3 regions of the Micromonospora sp. CPCC 205561 genome follow, and region 1 is predicted to be linked to each of the others. Evidence: predicted binding sites of a transcription regulator. Region 1 holds the regulator's gene; each other region holds the start of a gene.
What was found. The regulator HrcA, encoded in region 1, represses chaperone genes, less so after heat shock. The targets are predictions, from matches to a motif close to GGTTNGCACNCTCNNNNNGAGNGTGCNAACC.
Positions count from the first base shown of each region.

Region 1 (7,252 bases):
ACCGCGGCGGCCGTGGCGAGGACCTCCCCGGCCAGCGCCGGGTCGCCCTGGGCCAGCGTCGCCACGTCGGCGTAGTGCTCCTTGGGGATGACCAGCACGTGCACCGGCGCCTTCGGGCCGATGTCGCGGAAGGCGAGCGTGGTGGCGGTTTCCCGGACGATCGTGGCCGGGATCTCCCCGGCGACGATCCGGCAGAACAGACAGTCGGTTCCCATCGGGGCAGTGTAAGGAAGGACACCTCCGCCACGCCCGCGCCGGCGCGGGGAGGGCCTTACCGACGGCGGCCGGGCCGGGCATGATGGCCGGCGTGACTTCACGGGCGGTACTGGTGACGGGGGCCTCGCGCGGCATCGGGCGGGCGGTGGCGAGCGCGTTCGCGGCCGGGGGCGACCGGGTGGCGATCCACCACCGGGACTCGGCGGAGCTGGCCGAGCGGCTGCGCGCCGAACTGCCCGGCGAGGGGCACGTGGTGGTCCGCGCCGACCTGACCGACCCAGAGGCCGTACGGGCCATGGTGGACGAGGCGGCCGAGCGGCTCGGCGGGGTGGACGTGCTGGTCAACAACGCCGGGGTGTACGGCGAGCGGGACGCCCCGCACCCGGTCTTCGGTGCCTCCTACGAGCAGTGGCGCGCGCGGTGGCGCCAGGTGCTGGAGACCAACCTGACCGGCGCGGGCAACGTCATCTGGTGCGCCGCGCAGCACATGCGCGCCCGGGGCGGCCGGATCGTCAACGTCTCCTCGCGGGGCGCCTTCCGGGGCGAGCCGGAGCAGCCGGCGTACGGGGCGAGCAAGGCGGGGCTGAACGCCCTGGGGCAGTCGCTGGCGGTGGCCCTCGCCCCGTACGGCATCTCGATCGCCACCGTCGCACCGGGCTTCGTGGAGACCGACATGACCACCGGCCACCTGAGCGGGGAGCGGGGCGCCGCGATCCGGGCGCAGAGCCCGTTCAACCGGGTGGCCCGCCCCGAGGAGATCGCCGCCGCCGTGCACTGGCTGGCCTCGCCGGGAGCCGAGTGGGCCTCGGGCACCATCGTCGACCTCAACGGCGCCTCCTACCTGCGCAGCTGACCCGCCGGCACCGCACGGGAAGACCGCCGGCACCGCACCCGGGAGGCCGGCGGCGCCCGGCCCGGGGCGTCGGCGGGACAGCCCCGAACGGCTGCGGCGGCCCTCGTCGCCGCCGGGGCGGCTACCAGCGGTCGAGGCGGGCCGAGAGGACCGCGAGCGCGGCCACCCCGGCGGTGGAGGTACGCAGCACCGACGGGCCGAGCCGCACCGGACGGGCGCCGGCGGCCCGGAAGGCGTCCAGCTCCGCGTCGGCGATGCCCCCCTCCGGGCCGACGACCAGCACGACCTCCCCGGCGGCGGGCAGCTCGACGGTGCTCAGCCGCTCCCGCGCCTCCTCGTGCAGCACGAACGCGGCGGCGGCCCCGGACAACCGGCGGGCCAGCTGCGCCGTCGACTCGTCCGGCGTCCCGGCGACCACGGGCAACCAGGCGCGGCGGGCCTGCTTGGCCGCCTCCCGGGCAGTCGCCGCCCACTTCTCCCGCGCCCGTACGCCCCGGTCGCCGCGCCACTGGGCCACCGAGCGGGCGGCCGCCCAGGGCACGATCTCGTCCACCCCGACCTCGGTCATCGCCTGCACGGCCAGCTCGCCCCGGTCGCCCTTGGCGATGCCCTGCGCCACCACCAGGCGCGGGACGGGCGCGTCCACGTACCCCCGCGAGGTGATCTCGACGTCGAGGGTGCCCCGGCCGACGGCGGTGACCACGGCGGCGGCCGTGCCGCCCCGCCCGTCGGCGAGCGCCAGCCGCTCGCCGACCCGCAGTCGTTGCACGGTGGCGGCGTGGTGCCCCTCGGGGCCGTCCAGGGTCAGCCGGTCGGCGGTGGGCAGGGGGTCGACCAGGAACAGCGGCGCGGACACGACGACCAGGCTAGCCGCCCCGGTGGGCACCGGGGCGGCGAGGCCGGGGGCACCGGCCGGTGGCGACCCGCGACCGTCAGGCGTGACCGTTGAACGCGTCGCGCATCCGGGAGAAGAAGCCGCCCTGCTTGGAGAGCTCGGCGACCTCCTCGCCCCGGGTCTTGGCGAAGTCGCGCAGCATCCGCTCCTGGTCGGCGTCGAGCTTGGTGGGCGTGCGCACGTCGAGGTGGACGTAGAGGTCCCCCCGGCCGGTGCCGCGCAGGTGCGGCACCCCCCGGGCGCGCAGCCGCAGCGTGCTGCCCGGCTGGGTGCCGGCCTTGACGTCGACCGGCTCCTCGCTGTCCAGCGTCTTGATGGTCAGCCGAGTGCCGAGGGCCGCCGCCGTCATCGGCACGGTGACCCGGCAGTGCAGGTCGTCGCCCTTGCGGGAGTAGACGTCGTGCGGCCGCTCGTGGATCTCCACGTAGAGGTCGCCGGCCGTGCCGCCGCCCGGGCCGACCTCGCCCTGCTGGGCGAGCCGGATCCGCATGCCGTCCTCGACGCCGGCCGGGATCTTGACGGTCAGCGAGCGCCGGGTGCGCACGCGGCCGTCGCCGGCGCAGGTCGGGCAGGGGTGCGGGATCGTGGTGCCGTAGCCCTGGCAGACGGTGCACGGCCGGGCGGAGACGACCTGCCCGAGGAAGGTGCGCTGGACGGACTGCACCTCGCCCCGGCCGGCGCACGCCTCGCAGGTGGCCAGGTGGGTGCCGGCCGCCGTGCCGGCGCCCGAGCACGTCGTGCAGAGCACGGCGGTGTCGACGGTGATCGGCGCCTCGACGCCGAACGCGGTCTCGTGCAGGTCCAGCTCCAGCCGCAGGATCGCGTCGGCACCGGGCCGGGTCCGCGGTCGCGGACCCCGCGACCCGCCGGCCGCCCCACCGAAGAACGCGTCCATGATGTCCTGGAAGCCGACGAACGGCCCGGCGCCGCCGGGGCCGCCCGGGCCCCCCGCGCCCCCGCCGCCCGGGGCGAGCGGGTCGCCACCCAGGTCGACGATCTGCCGCTTCCGGTCGTCCGAGAGGACCTCGTACGCCGCGTTGATGTCCTTGAACTTCTCCTGTGCCTCCGGATCCGGATTCACGTCCGGGTGGAACTGCCGCGCCAGCTTGCGGTAGGCGCGCTTGATCTCGTCGTCGGAGGCTTCCCGGCTCACCCCGAGAATGCCGTAGTAGTCCCTGGCCACTGCGTTCCGTGTCCTCATGTTCGTCTCGCGTTGCGCCGGTCGTCGGCCGGAGCCGGCCGTCGGCCCTGACTGGTCAGTTCTGGGCCAGCAGCTCGCCCACGTAGCGTGCCACGGCCCGCACCGTGGCGATGGTGCCGGGGTAGTCCATCCGGGTCGGCCCGAGCACGCCGAGGCCGCCGAGGCTCGTCGAGCCCGGCCCGTAGCCGGTGCTGACCACCGAGGCGGCGCGCAGGTTGTCGATCTCGTTCTCGTCGCCGATCAGCACCCGCGTCGTAGTCGGTTCCGCCTCGCCGATCAGCTTGAGCATCACGACCTCCTCCTCCAGCGCCTCCAGGATGGGGCGCAGCGAGCCCTGGAAGTCGAGCAGGCCGCCACGGGTGAGGTTGGCCGTGCCGGCCAGCGCGATCCGCTCCTCGTGGCGCTCGATCAGCGTCTCCAGCAGCACGGTGGAGAGGGTGGTCATCGCCGGCCGCAGGTGCGGCACCGACTCCTCGACCAGCGCCTGCACCAGCGGCGGGGTCTCCGACAGCCGGCTGCCGACGAGCTTCTCGTTGACCAGCCGGCGCAGGTCCGTGACGTCCTCGACGGGGATCGGCGCGGGCAGCTCCACCAGCCGCTGCTCGACCCGGCCGGTGTCGGCGATCATGACCAGCATCAGCCGGGTGGTCGAGATCGGCACCAGCTCCAGGTGGCGGACGGAGGAGCGGGCCAGGCTCGGGTACTGCACCACGGCGACCTGCCGGGTGAGCTGCGCCAGCAGCCGGACGGTGCGGTGCACCACGTCGTCGAGGTCGACCGCGCCGACCAGGAAGCGCTCGATCGCCCGGCGTTCGGCCGGGCTGAGCGGCTTCACCCGGGAGAGCCGGTCCACGAAGAGCCGGTAGCCCCGGTCGGTGGGCACCCGGCCGGCGCTGGTGTGCGGCTGGCGGATGTAGCCCTCCTCCTCCAGCACGGCCATGTCGTTGCGGACGGTCGCCGGCGAGACCCCGAGCTGGTGCCGCTCGACCAGCGCCTTGCTGCCGACCGGCTCCTGCGTGGCGACGTAGTCCTCGACGATGGCGCGGAGCACGGCGAGTTTGCGGTCGTCGAGACCCATCCTCCCCACCTCCTGTCGCACGTCGGCTCCGGCACGCGTGGGCCGGGCGGGCTGACTGCTGGCACTCGACTGTAACGAGTGCCAGTCTACGTCGGCAGCCCTGCCGACGCGATGATCGACCTGGGGCGATCGGCCCGGCCCGCCCGCACGGGGCCCGACCATTCGGACATCACGCCCGGTGTCACGCTGGTGCCCCCTTGCCGGCTGCCCCTACCGTGACCCCCATGACTGAACCACCTCGCCCTCCCGGAGCGGGGGACCCCGGCGACCGGCCGGACCCGGCCGCCCCGTCGGGGTTCCCCGGGCCGCACCGCTCCGACGAGCCCACCGCACCACTGTCCGGGGCGCCGGGCCCGGGCGGCTATCCCCCGCCCGGCGGCTATCCGCCGCCCACCGGTGACCAGCCGCCATCGGCCGGCTACCCACCGCCCGGCGACCAGCCGTCGGCGGGCGGCTTTCCCCCGCCCGGCGGCGGTTACCCGGCCGGCGGCTACGGCCCGCCCGGCGGCGGCTACGCCGGCAACGACGACAGGAACTGGGCCCTGATCGCCCACTTCGGCGGCGCGGTCGGCGTGATCGTCGGCGGCGGCCTGCTCGGCTGGCTGGCGCCGCTCATCGCGCTGATGGCCCGCGGACAGCAGTCGCCGACCGCCCGGGCGCACGCCGTCGCGGCGCTGAACTTCCAGCTCACCTGGACGATCGTCGGGGTGCTGAGCTGGGTGGTCACCCTGATCACCTGCGGGGTGCTGTTCTTCGTCCCGATGCTCGTCTGGCTGGTTCCGCTGATCTTCGGCATCATCGGCGGGGTCAAGGCCAACGAGGGCGTGCTCTACCGCTACCCGATGACCTACAGCTTCACCAGGTGAGGCGGGCCGGCCGCTGCCCGGCCGGCCCCGCTGCGCGCGGCCGGTCAGGGCAGCAGGTCGCGCACGACCGCGTCGGCGAGCAGCCGGCCCCGCAGGGTGAGCACGGCCCGGCCGGCCGCGAACTCGCCGGCGGCCAGCAGCCCGCCGGCGCGGGCCCGCTCGGCGCCCCGGCGACCGGCGTCGTCGAGGACGTCCAGCGGCAGGCCGGAGGCGAGGCGCAGCCGCAGCATGACGTCCTCCATGTGCGCCTCGTCGGGGGTGAGCACCTCCCGGGCCAGGCCGGGCGACTCACCGCCGGCGAGGCGTTTCGCGTACGTCGTGGGGTGCTTGACGTTCCACCAGCGCACGCCGCCGACGTGGCTGTGCGCCCCCGGGCCGAGGCCCCACCAGTCGGCGCCGGTCCAGTAGAGCAGGTTGTGCCGGCACCGGGCCGCCTCGTCACGGGCCCAGTTCGACACCTCGTACCAGGAGAGGCCGGCCGCGCCGAGGGCGGCCTCCGCGGCGAGGTAGCGGTCCGCGGCGACGTCGTCGGAGGGGTACGGCAGTTCGCCGCGGCGCATCCGGGCGGCGAGCCGGGTGCCGTCCTCCACGATGAGGGCGTACGCGCTGACGTGGTCCACCCCGGCGGCGACGACCTGGTCGAGGCTGGCGGCGAAGTCCGCCTCGCTCTCCCCCGGCGTGCCGTAGATGAGGTCGAGGTTGACGTGTTCGAACCCGGCGTCGCGGGCCTCCCGGGCGGCGGCGGTGGCCCGGCCGGCGCTGTGCGTGCGGTCGAGGACCGCCAGCACCCCGGCGGCGGCGGACTGCATCCCCAGCGAGATCCGGGTGTAGCCGGCGGCCCGTAGCGCCCGCAGCGACGCCGGGGTGACCGACTCCGGATTGGCCTCGGTGGTCACCTCCGCGTCCGGCGCGAGCCCCCAGGTGCGGTCGATGCCGTCGAGGATCCGGGCCAGGTCGTCGGCGGGGAGCAGCGTCGGGGTGCCGCCGCCCACGAAGACCGTGTCCACCCGGGGCGGCGGGGCGTCGCCCAGCACCCGGCGGGCGAGCGCCAGCTCGGCGAGTACGGTGTCGGCGTACTCCTCCCGGCCCGCCCCGCCGCCGAGCTCGGCGGCGGTGTACGTGTTGAAGTCGCAGTAGCCGCAGCGGCTGGCGCAGAACGGCACGTGCACGTAGACGCCGAAGCCCCGGGCGCCGACGGCACGGGTGGCGGTGGCGGGCAGCGCGCCGTCGACGGGGACGGTCTCGCCTGCTGGAAGGACGCCGGGCATGGCCACTAGTGTGCCCGGCATGACCTCTCCCGACGTGCTCGTGCGGGTCGCCACGGCCCACGGGGTGACGACCCTCACGCTGGACAGCCCGCACAACCGCAACGCGCTCTCCACGCCGCTGATGACCCAGCTGCTGGCCGGGCTCGCCGAGGCGGTCGCCGACGACTCCGTACGCGTGATCGTGCTCGACCACACCGGCCCGGTCTTCTGCTCCGGGGCGGACCTGAAGGAGACCGCCGCCGCGTACGCCGCCGGCACCGTCCCGGCCGGAATGCTCGGGGACGTGCTCGCGGCGGTCTGGGAGTGCCCGAAGCCGGTGGTGGCGAAGGTGGCCGGCCCGGCCCGGGCCGGCGGGCTCGGGCTCATCGCGGCGGCCGACCTGGCGGTCTGCGCGCGGGAGGCGACGTTCGCCTTCACCGAGGTGCGGATCGGGGTGATCCCGGCGGTGATCTCGGCGACGGTGCTGCCCCGGCTGCACCCGCGCGCGGCGGCCGAGCTCTACCTGACCGGCGACACCTTCGACGGCCGGCGGGCGGCCGAGATCGGCCTGGTCACCGCGGCGGTGCCGGCGGACGGGCTGGACGCCGCCGTCGCGGCGTACCGCGACTCGCTGGTGCGGGGCGCACCGGGCGCGCTGGCCGGGGCCAAGCAGCTGCTGCGCCGGCCGCCCGCCACCGACCTGCGCACCGAGATCGCCGGACTCTCGACCCTCTCCACGGGGTACTTCCTCTCCGAGGAGGGACGGGAGGGCGTCCTGGCGTTCCGGGAGAAGCGGCCGGCGCGCTGGGTGCCCTCCGCCGGCGACGACGCCGCCTCCGGCGCGGACGGAGACGGCTGAGGCGACGCGGAACCGGTCGGACGACCCGGAAGGCGCA
Region 1 covers NZ_JBAKHV010000027.1:43,756-51,007, reverse strand. The annotation lists gene V6V16_RS16085 (histidine triad nucleotide-binding protein) at 1-215, opposite strand, end outside; gene V6V16_RS16080 (SDR family NAD(P)-dependent oxidoreductase) at 308-1,069, shown strand; gene V6V16_RS16075 (16S rRNA (uracil(1498)-N(3))-methyltransferase) at 1,191-1,925, opposite strand; gene dnaJ (molecular chaperone DnaJ) at 2,002-3,147, opposite strand; gene hrcA (heat-inducible transcriptional repressor HrcA) at 3,221-4,243, opposite strand; gene V6V16_RS16060 (DUF4870 domain-containing protein) at 4,468-5,109, shown strand; gene hemW (radical SAM family heme chaperone HemW) at 5,154-6,377, opposite strand; gene V6V16_RS16050 (enoyl-CoA hydratase-related protein) at 6,397-7,215, shown strand.

Region 2 (7,252 bases), on a different contig from region 1:
TGATGTCGAACGTACGCAGACTGCCCGGACCGATCGTCGACCTCTGGGACTGGCAGCGACTCGGTGCCTGCCGGGGGCGCGACAGCGCCCAGTTCTTCCACCCGGACGGCGAGCGTGGCTCGTCCCGGCTGCGCCGGGAGTCCGGCGCCAAGGCCGTCTGCCGGGCCTGCCCGGTCCGGGCCGAGTGCGCCGCCCACGCCCTCGCCGTCCGCGAGCCGTACGGCGTCTGGGGCGGCTTCAGCGAGTCGGAGCGGCTGCGGCTGCTCGCCGTCGGCTGGGAGGACCTGGCCGACCGCCGGCAGAGCCGGGTCGACGTGGCCCGGCTGGAGGCCCGCCTGGGCCAGCCGCACCGGTCGACCGTCCCCGCCCAGCGCAAGATCGCCTGACGCCGGCCGCCTGCCAGAGCACACCGACGCCGCGCCCCGACCGGGGCGCGGCGTCGCGCCGTTCCCGGCTCCGCGAGTCGGGCCGCCCACCGGGCCGGCGTGCCGATCGGCCCGACCGCCGGCCGTCGCGCCCGGTTCGCGGGGCACCGGAGGGCGCCGGCCGCCGGAAAAGGCGTCGGGGCGCACCGTCACGCGGACGGTGCGCCCCGACGAGGCGTACGGCGAGGGTCAGAAGCCCGGGCCGTGCTGGTGGCCGTGACCGTGGCCGTGGCCGTGGCCGTGCCCACCGGCGGCCGGCTCGGCCTTCTCCGGCTTCTCCACCACGAGGCTCTCCGTGGTGAGCAGCAGGCCGGCGATCGACGCGGCGTTGGTGACCGCGTTGCGGGTCACCTTCACCGGGTCGACGATGCCGGACTTCGCCAGGTCGACGTACTGGCCGGTGGCGGCGTCGAGGCCGTGGCCCCACTCCTTGCCGGCGACCTTCTGCACCACGACGTAGCCGTCGTGGCCGGCGTTCTGCGCAATCCAGCGCAGCGGCTCGACCAGCGCCTTGCGCACGACCGAGACGCCGACCTTCTCGTCACCGGTGAAGCCGAGGTCGTCGTCGAGCACCGGCAGGATCTGCGCGAGGGCGGCGCCACCGCCGGGGACGGTGCCCTCCTCGACCGCGGCCTTGGTCGCGGCGATCGCGTCCTCGATGCGGTGCTTGCGCTCCTTCATCTCGACCTCGGTCGCGGCGCCGACCTTGATGACCGCGATACCGCCGGAGAGCTTGGCCAGCCGCTCGGCGAGCTTCTCCCGGTCCCAGTCGGAGTCCGAGGCCTCGATCTCCTTGCGGATCTGCGCGACCCGGTCGGCGACCTCGCTCGACCGGCCGCCGCCGTCGACGACCGTGGTGTTCTCCTTGTCGACCACCACGCGCCGGGCGGTGCCGAGCACCTCCAGGCCGACCTGGTCGAGCTTGTAGCCCAGCTCCGGAGCGACCAGCTCGGCGCCGGTGAGGATCGCCATGTCCTGGAGCATCGCCTTGCGGCGGTCGCCGAACCCGGGGGCCTTGACCGCGCAGACCTTGAGGGTCTTGCGGATCGAGTTGACCACCAGCGTCGACAGCGCCTGGCCCTCGACGTCCTCGGCGATGATCAGCAGTGGCTTGCTGTTCTGCAGGACCTTCTCCAGCAGCGGCAGCAGCTCCTCGATCGCCGAGATCTTCTGGGTGGTGATCAGGATGTACGGGTCCTCAAGGACCGACTCCTGCCCCTCCATGTCGGTGACGAAGTTCGGCGAGATGAAGCCCTTGTCGAACTGGAGACCCTCGGTCACGTCCAGCTCGGTGTGCAGGGTGGAGCCCTCCTCGACGGTGATGACGCCGTCGCGGCCGACCCTCTCCATCGCCTCGGCGATCAGCTCGCCGATCGTGGCGTCCTGCGCGGAGATCGTCGCCACGTGCGCGACCGACTCCTTGTCGCCGACCTCGACCGCGCGGCCGAGCAGCGCCTCGGAGACCTTGGCGGCCGCCGCGTCGATGCCCCGCTTGAGGCCGGCCGGGTTGGTGCCGGCCGTGACGTTGCGCAGGCCCTCGCGGACCATCGCCTGGGCCAGCACGGTGGCGGTGGTGGTCCCGTCGCCGGCGACGTCGTTGGTCTTGGTCGCCACCTCCTTGACCAGCTGCGCGCCGAGGTTCTCGTAGGGGTTGGTGAGCTCGATCTCCTTGGCGATGGTCACGCCGTCGTTGGTGATCGTGGGCGCACCGAATTTCTTGTCCAGGACGACGTTGCGCCCGCGCGGGCCGAGGGTGACCTTGACCGCGTCCGCGAGGGCGTTGACACCGTGCTCGAGCAGGTGCCGGGCATCGTCCGAGAAGCTCAGGATCTTCGCCATGAATGTCCCTTCGATGCGACGTCGCCCCGGCCCGGCGAGCCGGACCGGGGCGACGTCACTGATCGGTTGCTTACTTCTCGATGACCGCGAGGACGTCGCGGGCGGAGAGCACCAGGTACTCCTCGCCGGCGTACTTGACCTCGGTGCCGCCGTACTTCGAGTAGATGACGGTGTCGCCGACGGAGACGTCAACCGGGATCCGGTTGCCCTTGTCGTCGATCCGGCCCGGGCCGACAGCGAGGACGGTGCCCTCCTGCGGCTTCTCCTTGGCGGTGTCGGGGATCACGATGCCCGACGCCGTGGTGGTCTCAGCCTCGTTCGCCTGGACCAGGATCCGGTCCTCGAGCGGCTTGATCGCAACCTTGGTCGCGGTAGTCACGGGCATACCCTCCTGGGGTACTGGTTTCGTTACCGGTCGGCTAGCCGACCAGCGTCAATCTGCCACATGCCACCGGGCGGGGCCGTCGTCGCGGGTGCCGGTCCGCCTGGCGTTCAGCAACCGGACCACGGGGCCCGGAAGCTGGCACCCTCGGGGTGAGAGTGCTAATCGCAGGTTATTCCTCGGCTAGCACTCCGTCAAGGAGAGTGCCAACCCGCCGCCCGGCGCGTCGCACCCGCCGACCACAATGAGCGGGTGGATCCCGACCTGCTCGCCGCCCTGCGTACGCCCGAGGGGTCGGCCGCGCTCGACGCGGCCGCGCGGGTGGCCGGCGGCGACCCGCTGACCGCGGCGTCCGCGCTCCGCTCCGCCGGGCTGCCGCCCGGGCTGGCGGCCGCCGCGCTCACCCAGGCCGAGCTGCGGCGCCGGGCGGCCGGCAAGTTCGGGCCCGCGGCGGCGGGGATGTTCCTCACCCGGGCCGGGCTGGAGCAGGCCACCCGGGGCGTCGTGGCGGCGCGGCGGGCCGACCGGCTCCGGGCCGCCGGGGTACGGACCCTCGCCGACCTCGGCTGCGGCCTCGGCGCCGACGCGCTGGCCGCCGCCCGCGCCGGCATCCGGGTGTACGGCGTGGAGGCCGACCCGGTGACCGCCGCGATGGCCGCCGCCAACGCCGAGGCGGCCGGGCTGGCCGGACTGTTCACCGTGGAGTGCGCCGACGCCACGGCGTTCGACGTGGGCCGGGTCGACGGGGTGTTCTGCGACCCGGCGCGCCGCCGGGCGGGCACCGGTAAGCGGATCTTCGACCCGAACGCCTACTCCCCGCCCTGGGACTTCGTCGTCGGGCTGGCCGAGCGGGTGCCGCGCACGGTGGTGAAGGTGGCGCCCGGCATCGACCACGCGCTGGTCCCGGCGGGGGCCGAGGCGGAGTGGGTGAGCGTCGACGGCGATCTGGTCGAGGCGGCCCTGTGGTGCGGCCCGCTCGCCGAGGCGCCCCGCCGGGCCACCGTGCTGCGCGCTCCCGCCGACACCTCCGGGACGCCTCACCCTTCCGGTCGACCGACCGGCGGCTGTCACCGGCTGACGGGCTCGGGGGGCGCCGAGGCGCCCGTCGGCCCCATCCGCCGCTTCCTGTACGACCCCGACCCGGCGGTGGTCCGCGCGCACCTGGTCGCGGAGCTGGCCGACGCCCTGGGCGCGACGCTCGCCGACCCGAGCATCGCCTACCTCTACGCCGACGCCCCGACCCCGACCCCGTTCGCCCGCTGCCTGGAGGTCACCGACGTGCTGCCGTTCTCGCTCAAGCGGCTGCGGGCGCTGCTGCGCGAGCGCCGGGTCGGGCGCGTCGAGATCCTCAAGCGCGGGTCCGCGCTGGAGCCGGAGAGGCTCCGGCGCGACCTCCGGCTGGCCGGCGACGAGGCGGCCAGCCTGGTGCTGACCCGGGTCGCCGGGGCCCCGACGACGCTGGTCTGCCGCCCGCCCGGGTGACGGTCGTTTCGGCTCGCGGGCGGCGCGAGCCCGGGTTAGCTTGACCGGCATGGCGGGACAGGGCACTCCGGCGACGGCGCTGCTGGCGAAGCGGAGGATCAACCACAGCACCCACCCGTACGACGTCTCCCCGGACGCCCCGAACTACGGGGCGCTCGTCGCGGCCGCGCTGGGGGTGCCGCCGGAGCGGGTGTTCAAGTCGCTGGTCGCCGAGGTCGACGGCGCGCTGGCCGTGGCGGTCGTGCCGGTCACCGGCGAGCTGGACCTCAAGGCGCTCGCCGCGGCCCTGGGCGGCAAGCGGGCCGCGATGGCCGACCGGGCGGTGGCCGAGCGGGCCACCGGCTACGTGCGCGGCGGGATCAGCCCGCTGGGCCAGCGTCGCCGGCTGCCCACGGTGCTCGACTCGTCGGCCCTCGGCCACCCGAGCGTCTACGTCTCGGCGGGCCGGCGCGGCCTCCAGGTCGAACTCGCGCCCGGGGACCTGGTCGCGCTCACCGGGGCGAGCACGGCCCCGCTGTCGACCAGCTGAGCTGCGCGGCGACCCCGCACGGCCGGAGAGCGCTCCCTCGTCGGCGACGGCCGGGTGTCGGGGGCGTTGCTGAATTGTTACTGCCGACAACAAACTCGTGACCTCGGCACCCTTGTGCCCACAGCGCGACGGGGAATACGTTGCCGGACACAACAAACCAACACCACCCCCCACCCCCCGAAAGGACCCTGCACATGCGCAAGGGCTTCCTCACCCTCGCCGCCGTGGGCCTGCTGGCCACCGGCGGTCTCACCGCCTGCGGCGACGATTCCGGCAGCGGAGACCAGGCCGGCGGCAGCGACAAGAAGCCGAAGATCGGCGTGATCCTGCCGGACAGCAAGTCCTCCGCCCGCTGGGAGGGCGCGGACCGCAAGTTCCTGGAGGAGGCGTTCAAGGCCGCCGGCGTCGACTACGACATCCAGAACGCCCAGGGCGACAAGACCGCGTTCCAGACCATCGCCGACCAGATGATCACCAGCGGCGTCACCGCGCTGATGATCGTCAACCTGGACTCCGGCACCGGCAAGGCCGTGCTCGACAAGGCCAAGTCGCAGGGCGTCGCGACGATCGACTACGACCGGCTCACGCTGGGCGGCTCGGCCACCTACTACGTCAGCTTCGACAACGAGGTGGTCGGCAAGCTCCAGGGCGAGGGCCTGAGCAAGTGCCTGACCGACAAGGGCGTCAAGAACCCGGTCGTGGCCTACCTCAACGGCTCCCCGACCGACAACAACGCCACTCTGTTCAAGAACGGGTACGACTCGGTGCTCAAGCCGAAGTTCGACTCGAAGGAATACACCAAGGGCCCGGACCAGAACGTTCCGGAGTGGGACAACGCCCAGGCGGCCACCATCTTCGAGCAGATGCTCACCCAGCAGCGGGGCAAGATCGACGGCGTGCTCGCCGCGAACGACGGCCTCGGCAACGCGGCCATCTCGGTGCTGAAGAAGAACAAGCTCAACGGCAAGGTGCCGGTGACCGGCCAGGACGCCACCCCGCAGGGCCTGCAGAACATCCTCGCCGGTGACCAGTGCATGACCGTCTACAAGGCGATCAAGGAGGAGGCGAAGGCCGCCTCCGAGCTGGCCATCGCGGTCGCGAAGGGCGAGAAGAAGGAGACCGGCCAGACGGTCAAGGACCCGGAGGGCGGCCGGGACGTCCCGTCGGTGCTGCTGACCCCGAAGATGGTCTACAAGGAGAACGTCAAGGACGTCATCGCCGACGGCTACGTCACCAAGGACGAGGTCTGCGGCGGGGCGTACGCGAAGCTCTGCGCAGACGCCGGCATCAGCTGACCCGTACCGATCCGATCCACGCGCACGCCGCCCGGCACGCAACCTGGTGCCGGGCGGCGGCTCGCGCCGGACGGGATCCGAGACCTCCCCTCCACCCGAAGGAGCCCCCGTGTCCGCAACCCCCCTGCTGGAACTACGCGGGATCGACAAGAGCTTCGGTCCCGTCCAGGTCCTGCGCGACGTCGCCTTCACCGCCCACCCGGGCGAGGTGACCGCGCTGGTCGGCGACAACGGCGCCGGCAAGTCGACCCTCGTCAAGTGCATCAGCGGCATCCACCCCACCGACGCCGGTGAGTTCGTCTTCGACGGCCGGCCGGTGAACATCAACAGCCCCCGCGACGCCGCCGCGCTGGGCATCGAGGTCGTCTACCAGGACCTCGCGCTCTGCGACAACCTCGACATCGTGCAGAACATGTTCCTCGGCCGGGAGAAGCGCAGCGGCCTCGTGCTCGACGAGCCGACCATGGAGCAGATGGCCGCCGACACCCTCGCCGGGCTGAGCGTACGCACCGTGAAGTCACTGCGGCAGCACGTCTCCAGCCTCTCCGGCGGCCAGCGGCAGACCGTGGCGATCGCCAAGGCCGTGCTCTGGAACAGCAGGCTCGTCATCCTCGACGAGCCGACCGCCGCGCTCGGCGTCGCGCAGACGGCCCAGGTGCTCGAACTGGTCCGCCGGCTGGCCGACAACGGCCTGGCCGTGGTGCTCATCTCGCACAACATGAACGACGTCTTCGCCGTCTCCGACCGGATCGCCGCGCTCTACCTCGGCCAGATGGTCGCCCAGGTGAAGACCACCGACATCACCCATTCCCAGGTGGTCGAGCTGATCACCGCCGGCCGTTCCGGCGGGCTCGGGCTCGCCGCCGAGCCGGCCAACGGCGGCAACGGGCACGGCGCGGAGCCGGCCCAGAGCACCTCAGGAGGCGTCCGATGACCAGCACCGTCGTGCAGAAGGAGGGCCCGGCGGCCGTCACGCCGACGCCCAGCCTCGGCAGCCACGTCCGCAACTACGTCAGCCGGGTCCGCGGCGGCGACATCGGCGCGCTGCCGGCCGTGCTCGGCCTGGTCGTGCTCTGCACGGTCTTCTCGATCATGCGGCCGTCGTTCCTCACCGCCGGCAACTTCGCCAACCTGTTCACCCAGGGTGCCGCGGTCACGCTGATCGCGATGGGGCTGGTCTTCGTCCTGCTCCTCGGGGAGATCGACCTCTCCGCCGGCTTCGCCAGCGGGGTCTGCGCGGCCATCCTGGCCAACGTCGTCACCGTGCTCGGCTACCCGTGGTACGTGGCCGTGCTCGCGG
Region 2 covers NZ_JBAKHV010000031.1:18,660-25,911, reverse strand. The annotation lists gene V6V16_RS17450 (WhiB family transcriptional regulator) at 3-386, shown strand; gene groL (chaperonin GroEL) at 615-2,264, opposite strand; gene groES (co-chaperone GroES) at 2,335-2,649, opposite strand; gene V6V16_RS17435 (THUMP-like domain-containing protein) at 2,899-4,128, shown strand; gene ybaK (Cys-tRNA(Pro) deacylase) at 4,178-4,657, shown strand; gene V6V16_RS17425 (sugar ABC transporter substrate-binding protein) at 4,852-5,952, shown strand; gene V6V16_RS17420 (ATP-binding cassette domain-containing protein) at 6,062-6,886, shown strand; gene V6V16_RS17415 (sugar ABC transporter permease) at 6,883-7,252, shown strand, end outside.
Region 2: groES (co-chaperone GroES) is a predicted target of HrcA. The motif match lies at 2,783-2,813, and genes of this name have one in related genera.

Region 3 (7,252 bases), on a different contig from region 1:
TGATTCTAGAACGGTCGAGAAATGTCGAGCAATGAGCGGATCCCGGACTACGACCTCGACGAGATGCTCGTGGTCACCGCACCCGCCCAGCTTCGCGCGCTGGCCGATCCCCTGCGCGCCACCCTCCTGGAGCTGCTCCTGGAGCGGGCCGCCACGGTGACCGAGCTGGCGCGGGCGGTCGACAGGCCCAAGAGCAGCGTCGCCTACCACGTGAACGCGCTCGTCGACGCCGGCCTGCTCCGGGTGGTGCGGACCCGGAGGGTGCGGGCGATCGAGGAGCGGTACTACGGCCGCGTCGCCCGCACGCTCTACATCGGCGCGCTCACCCGACCGGAGGACAGACAGGTCGCCACCGCCGTCAACGGACTCGCGGAGGCCGTGGCCGAATCCGCCGCCGCCCACGCCGCCGACGAGCTGCGCTGCACCCTCGTACACGCCCGCATCCCGGCGGAGGAGGTGCGGGCGTTCTGGGCCGAGGTGCAGGCGCTGGCCCGCCGGTTCGCCCAGATCCCCCGCTCGGGCGACCAGGTCCACGGGTTCGTCGCCGGCCTCTACCCGACCGACGCGCCGACCCTCCCCGAGCCCGACCCGGAGCCGAAGCCGGCCGACTGACGCGTCCGGGCCGTGGCGGCAGGCCAGCCACCTGCTCCACCGACCGGGCCGCGCCGGCAGCGCCCCTTCCACCGGGAACGCCCGGTGATCTAGGGTCGGCGCCATGGACCTGGAGATCGTCGAGCTGGGACCGGATCAGCGGCACACCGTGGTCGAGCTCTGCGGTCGGGCACTGGATCTGCCGGAGGACGCGGCCGAGGCGGCGGCCATCGTGGACGCGCTCTGGGCACGGGCCGCCACCCACCGCCCGGTGGCCGCCTGGGGCGCGCACCGGGAGGGGCGCCTGGTCGGTGCGCTCATCGCTTCCCTCGCCCCCGGCGACGGCGTCGCCCGCGGTCACGTCGACCTGGTCGCGGTGGCACCGGAGCAGCGGCGGCGAGGTGTCGGGCGGGCCCTGCTGGCGGCCGCCGAGGCGTGGCTCGCCGGGCTCGGCGCGGCGGAGGTGCTGCTCGCCGGCAATCCGCCGCACTACGCCTGGCCGGGCATCGACGTGCGGTACACCCCGGCCATCTGCGCGGCGTCGGCGCTCGGGTACACGCAGGACCGGACGGCCTGGAACATGACCGCCGACCTGTCGTACGACGGCTCGCCCGCGTTGCGCCCGACCGAGGAGGCGGAGGCGCGGCTGGCCGGGCGGGGGGTGACGGTCCGCCGCGCCGGGCCGGAAGACCTGCCGGCGCTGGCGGAGTTCGCCCGGGGCGCCTTCGGCGGCGCCTGGGACGCCGAGCTGGCCGGCTCGGTGGGCCACGAGGGGGCGGGCTGCCACCTGGCCGAACGCGACGGCGAGGTGCTGGGCTTCGCCGCGTACGGCTCGTCCCGGCCGAGCTGGTTCGGCCCGATGGGCACGGCCCCGGCGGCCGAGGGCTCGGGGATCGGCGGGGTGCTGCTGCGCCGGTGCCTGCGCGACCAGCGGGCGGCGGGCGTGTCGGCGGCGCAGATCGGCTGGGTGGGCCCGGTGCCCTTCTACTCGGGCAGCGCGGGCGCCCGGATCGAGCGGGTCTTCTTCCTGTACCGCAGGACCCTCGGAGCCTGACAACGGGCGAAAGGGATATAGACCCTGATAACGCCATTCGTCCGCATCGGTGATCCTCCCGCCCTACCGTTTCGGTAGAGGAGGCAGCCATGACCACGGACGACGAAAGCCCCGGCCCGTTGCCGTTCGACCGGCTCGACTACGGCGACGCCGAGCAGCAGGCGGAGATGACCGGGACCGACGAGCCGGCCGACGAGCCCGTGACGCTGGTCGACGAGCCGGTGCAGATCCCCCAGCCGTACGGCCGGGCGCAGAAGAGACGCAACCAGCGACCGCTGCCCACGTGACAGCGAGAGGGGCGGGCCGCTGACGCGACCCGCCCCTCCCGGCGTTGGAGCTGGACTCAGAAGTCCATGTCCCCGCCACCCGGACCAGCCGGGGCGGCCGGGGTCTTCTCCGGCTTGTCCGCCACGACGACCTCGGTGGTGAGGAAGAGCGCCGCGATCGACGAGGCGTTCTGCAGCGCCGACCGGGTCACCTTGGCCGGGTCGATGATGCCCGCGGCCAGCAGGTCGACGTACTCGCCGTTGGCGGCGTTGAGGCCGTGACCCGCTTCCAGGTTACGGACCTTCTCCACCACGACGCCGCCCTCGAGGCCGGCGTTGACGGCGATCTGCCGCAGCGGGGCGTCCAGCGCGACCTTGACGATGTTCGCACCGGTCGCCTCGTCGCCGACCAGGTCCAGCTTGTCGAAGGCGGTCTTGCCGGCCTGCACCAGCGCGACGCCACCACCCGGGACGATGCCCTCCTCGACGGCGGCCTTCGCGTTGCGGACGGCGTCCTCGATGCGGTGCTTGCGCTCCTTCAGCTCGACCTCGGTGGCCGCGCCGACCTTGATCACCGCGACGCCGCCGGCCAGCTTGGCCAGCCGCTCCTGCAGCTTTTCGCGGTCGTAGTCGGAGTCGCTCTTGTCGATCTCGGCCCGGATCTGGTTGACCCGGCCCTGGATCTGCTCGGCGTCGCCGGCACCGTCGACGATGGTGGTCTCGTCCTTGGTCACCACGACCTTGCGGGCGCGGCCCAGCATGTCGAGGCCGACGGCGTCCAGCTTGAGGCCGACCTCCTCGCTGATGACCTGGCCACCGGTGAGGATGGCGATGTCGGCCAGCATGGCCTTGCGGCGGTCACCGAAGCCCGGCGCCTTGACGGCGACCGACTTGAAGGTGCCCCGGACCTTGTTGACGACCAGGGTGGCCAGGGCCTCGCCCTCGATGTCCTCGGAGATGATCAGCAGCGGCTTGCCCGACTGCATGACCTTCTCCAGGATCGGGAGCAGGTCCTTGACCGACGAGATCTTGCTGTTGACGATCAGGAGGTAGGGGTCGTCGAAGACGGCCTCCATGCGCTCCGGGTCGGTCATGAAGTAGGCCGAGATGTAGCCCTTGTCGAAGCGCATGCCCTCGGTGAGCTCAAGCTCCAGACCGAAGGTGTTGCTCTCCTCGACGGTGATGACGCCTTCCTTGCCCACCTTGTCCATCGCCTCGGCGATGATCTCGCCGACGGTGCTGTCACCGGCGGAGATGGAGGCGGTGGAGGCGATCTGCTCCTTGGTCTCGACGTCCTTGGCGAGCTTGGAAAGCTCCTCCGAGACGCTGGCCACGGCGGCCTCGATGCCCCGCTTCAGGGCCATCGGGTTGGCACCGGCGGCCACGTTGCGCAGGCCCTCGCGAACCAGGGCCTGGGCCAGGACGGTCGCCGTCGTCGTGCCGTCACCGGCGACGTCGTCGGTCTTCTTCGCGACCTCCTTGACCAGCTCGGCGCCGATCTTCTCGTAGGGGTCCTCGAGTTCGATCTCCTTGGCGATGCTCACACCATCGTTGGTGATGGTGGGGGCACCCCACTTCTTCTCGAGGACGACGTTGCGGCCCTTGGGGCCGAGGGTCACCTTCACGGCGTCGGCGAGCTGGTTCATGCCCCGCTCGAGGCCGCGGCGCGCCTCTTCGTCGAACGCGATCATCTTGGCCATACGGCGTTGTCCTCCTGGACACTCACGGGCCACCCGGAGTGTGTGTCCCGGATGGGCCGCCTGGTGTACGCACCTTGGGACGTCGCCACCTGGCGACGACGACGTCTCCTCGGCCGGGCCGGATAGCCCGCGACGACCGGCCATGTGCCGCAGCCGCGTCTGGACGCTGCTGCGGCCGTGGCCCTACCGCCCCGACCATTGGCACTCACGGTATGCGAGTGCCAATGACTTGTTTAGCACTCTCCCCTGCCGAGTGCAAGCACGATGGCTCCGGTCAGCCGAGTTCACCGGCCAGCCGGGCGCTGTCCACCGGCCCCTCGTGGGCGCGCTGCTCGGCGTACGTGACGACCAGGCCGACCAGCTGGGCGAGGTGCGTGGGCAGGGCCAGGACCCCGCCGACCAGCGCCACCACGATCACGCCCAGCGCCGTGCCCGGCGCCTCCAGCGGGGTGGTGCCGAACGGCAGCGCGCCGATGCTCTCCACCAGGCCGGCCGCCCCGCCGCCGATGATGACCGCCGCCGCCACCAGCGCCACCCGGCCGAGCAGCAGCCCCAGCCGGTCGTGGAACATCCGGAAGGAACGGCCGATGGGGTGCTGCCGCTCGAAGAGGTAGACGGGGCCGGCCATGCTCAGCGCGAAGGCGAAGTAGATGCCGGGAATGACGCAGAGGCAGACACCGAGCCCGATGATCACGCTCATCAGCAGGGTCCAGCCCCAGAGGCCGAGCGCCCGGCGCGCGCCGTAGGAGAGGGCGGCGCCCACGCTCACCGGCTGACCGGCCGCCTGCCGGGCGACCACCCAGCTGCCCGCCGCCCAGCCCAGGCTCTGCACCAGGCCGAACACGAGGGCGCTGCCGAACACCACGGAGAGCAGGACGCCCATGTCGGTCACGAAGGTGTCGGGCAGCGTGGCGGGATCGCCGGCCATCGACTCCTCCCACTTCGCCGACGGGTCGACGACCAGCGAGAGCACCGACACCACCACGGCCGGCAGCACCTGGGTGAGCAGCAGGATCGGCAGCAACAGCCGCCAGCCCCGACGCACCGCGCCGACGCACCGGTCGAACCAACCGCTCACGCCGGCGCCGGGCGGAGTGACGAGCAGGTCGGCCGGGTCGAGGCCGTGCCCCGGCGGATACCAGCCGTGGACCGGCTGTCCGGGGTAGACGACCGGGGCGCCCGGATACCACGGCTGCCCGCCGTACGGGCCGGAGCCGGCCGGGAACCCGCCGGTGGGCGGGAAGACCCGGTCCTGCGGCGGCTGCGGGCCCGCCGGCCCGCCGGGAACGCCCGACCCCGGAACGCCCGAGCCCGGAACGCCCGGCCCGGCGGACGGGACGACGGGATCACCCGGGGTCCGACCGACCGGCTGCCCGAAGGGCGGGGGCGGCGGGGCGGCGGGGTCGGGATCTCCCGGGGGCGGCGCGGCCGGGGGCGGCTGGTCGGACATGAACCCTCCTCAGCGATGGCTGGAACGGCTCACGATCCTTCCCTGCCGACGCAACCGCGCCGACGCCCGCCCCCGACCGACCTGAGGCCGCGGACGGCCCGGTCGACGCCGGAAGGCTCCGCCCGGCACCCACGGTGGACGGCCGGCGCGGGAGGCGCCAGGGCGGCGGCCGGTCAGGCGATGACGCGTACGCGCTCGGCCTGGGGGCCCTTCTGCCCCTGGGCGACCTCGAACTCGACCCGCTGGCCGTCGTCCAGTGCCTTGTAGCCGTCCATCTCGATCGCGGAGAAGTGGACGAAGACGTCCTGCCCGCCGTCGACGGCGATGAAGCCGTAGCCCTTCTCGGAGTTGAACCACTTCACGGTGCCCTGTGCCACGGTGCACTTCCTCACTCTGCGCGGCGTTCCACGACCCCGGAGGCCGGGCGACCGGCACCGGAGGACCACCGGTTCGGCGATCGACGAGGGCCGCTGAAACGGTGACCGAAATCGCACGCTACACGAAGCGTGACGACCACGCACGACCACAAATCGGACATATTCCGGTCGGTCGCCATCGGCGATCATCGCTGTGGTAGGCATGCGTCATGACGAGCGCGCCCGACGGGTCGGGGCCGGGGCGGCGGGCGGTGGTCCGGCGGGTCCGGCCCCGGGACGCGGCCCGGATGCGGGCCCTACGGTTGGAGATGCTCGCCGACGCGCCGCTGGCCTTCCTGGAGACCCTCGCCGAGGCGGCGGCCCGCTCGCACGCCGACTACGCGGCCCGGATCGCGGCCGTCTCCGCCGGCGCCGGCACCGCCCAGTTCGTCGCGGACCCGGGGGGCCCGCTGGTGGGGCACGCCGGCGGCACGGCGGCCCCCGGGGAGCCGGGGCTGACAGTGGTGTACGCCGTCTACGTCACCCCGTCCTGGCGTGGTACCGGCCTGCTCGGCGGGCTGATCGACGCGGTGGCGGCCTGGTCGCGGGCCTGCGGACGCCCCGAGCTGATGCTGGAGGTCGTGGTCGGCAACGACCGGGCCTACCGCGCGTACCGGCGGTTGGGCTTCGTCGACACCGGCGTACGCGTCCCGCACCCCACCGTGCCGGCGCTCACCGAACTCCAGATGCGCCGCCCGGCCTGATCCGTCGCCGGTGCCGCCCGCGCAGCCCGGCCGTGGGGGCACGTCGTCGGCGACGGGTGCCCGGGCCGGCCCGCTGGAGCCGGCCCGGGAACGATCGCGCCGGATCAGGCGTGGCGGCGGGACTGCACGATGCGGAACCGGTTGGCCACGTACGCGCCGTCGGTGAGCGCGGAGTTGGCCGCCGCGTTGGCGCCGCTGCCGTGGAAGTCGGAGAAGGCCGCCGACTGGTTCACGAAGACCCCGCCGGTCAGGTTGCACGACAGGTGCACCCCGACCTCGATCGCCGCCGCCTCGGCCGCGTCGAGGACCGCCTCGTCGGTGGAGTAGACCGCCGCGGTGAGCGCGCCCTTCTCGCCGACCGTGGAGCGCAGGATCTCCAGGCTGTGCGCCGTGGAGTCCGTGGCGATGGCGAACGAGATCGGCCCGAACCACTCCTGCGAGTAGGTCGCGGTGTCGTCGGCCGCCAGCCTGACGAGCGTCGGGGTGCGGACCACCGCGCCGGGGAAGGCCGGGTGCTCGACCGTACGCGACTCCAGCACCGCCCGGCCGACCTTGGTGACCTCGTCGAGGCGCTCCAGCACCCCGTCGTTGACGATGGCGCCGGTCATCTCCACCCCGCGCGCCGGGTCGGCGGTGATCTTCGCGATCGCCGCCGCGATCCCGCCGGCCACCTCGTCGAAGCTCTTGTGCCCCTGGTCGGTGGAGATGCCGCCGGCGGGGATCAGGATGTTCTGCGAGGTGGTGCACATCTGGCCGCTGTACAGGGTCAGCGTGAAGCCGAGGTTGCGGCACATCCCGGCGAAGTCGTCGGTGGAGTCGATCACCACCGTGTTCAGCCCGGCCTTCTCCGTGTACACCGCCGCCTGCCGGGCGTTGGTCTCCAGCCAGTCGCCGTACTCGGTCGAGCCGGTGAAGTCGACGATCCGCACGGCCGGGTGCAGGGCCAGCGTGGAGGCGAGCTTCTCGCCGGGGGCCTCGGGGGCGAGCAGGACGAGGTTCGGGTCGAAGCCCGCCTCGGCGAGCACCTCGCGGGCGTACCTGACCGTGATGGCCAGCGGCAGCACGGCGCGC
Region 3 covers NZ_JBAKHV010000015.1:2,351-9,602, forward strand. The annotation lists gene V6V16_RS10810 (helix-turn-helix domain-containing protein) at 22-612, shown strand; gene V6V16_RS10815 (GNAT family N-acetyltransferase) at 716-1,645, shown strand; gene V6V16_RS10820 (hypothetical protein) at 1,735-1,932, shown strand; gene groL (chaperonin GroEL) at 1,989-3,611, opposite strand; gene V6V16_RS10830 (hypothetical protein) at 3,886-5,061, opposite strand; gene V6V16_RS10835 (cold-shock protein) at 5,235-5,438, opposite strand; gene V6V16_RS10840 (GNAT family N-acetyltransferase) at 5,648-6,181, shown strand; gene paaN (phenylacetic acid degradation protein PaaN) at 6,286-7,252, opposite strand, start outside.
Region 3: groL (chaperonin GroEL) is a predicted target of HrcA. The motif match lies at 3,808-3,838, and genes of this name have one in related genera.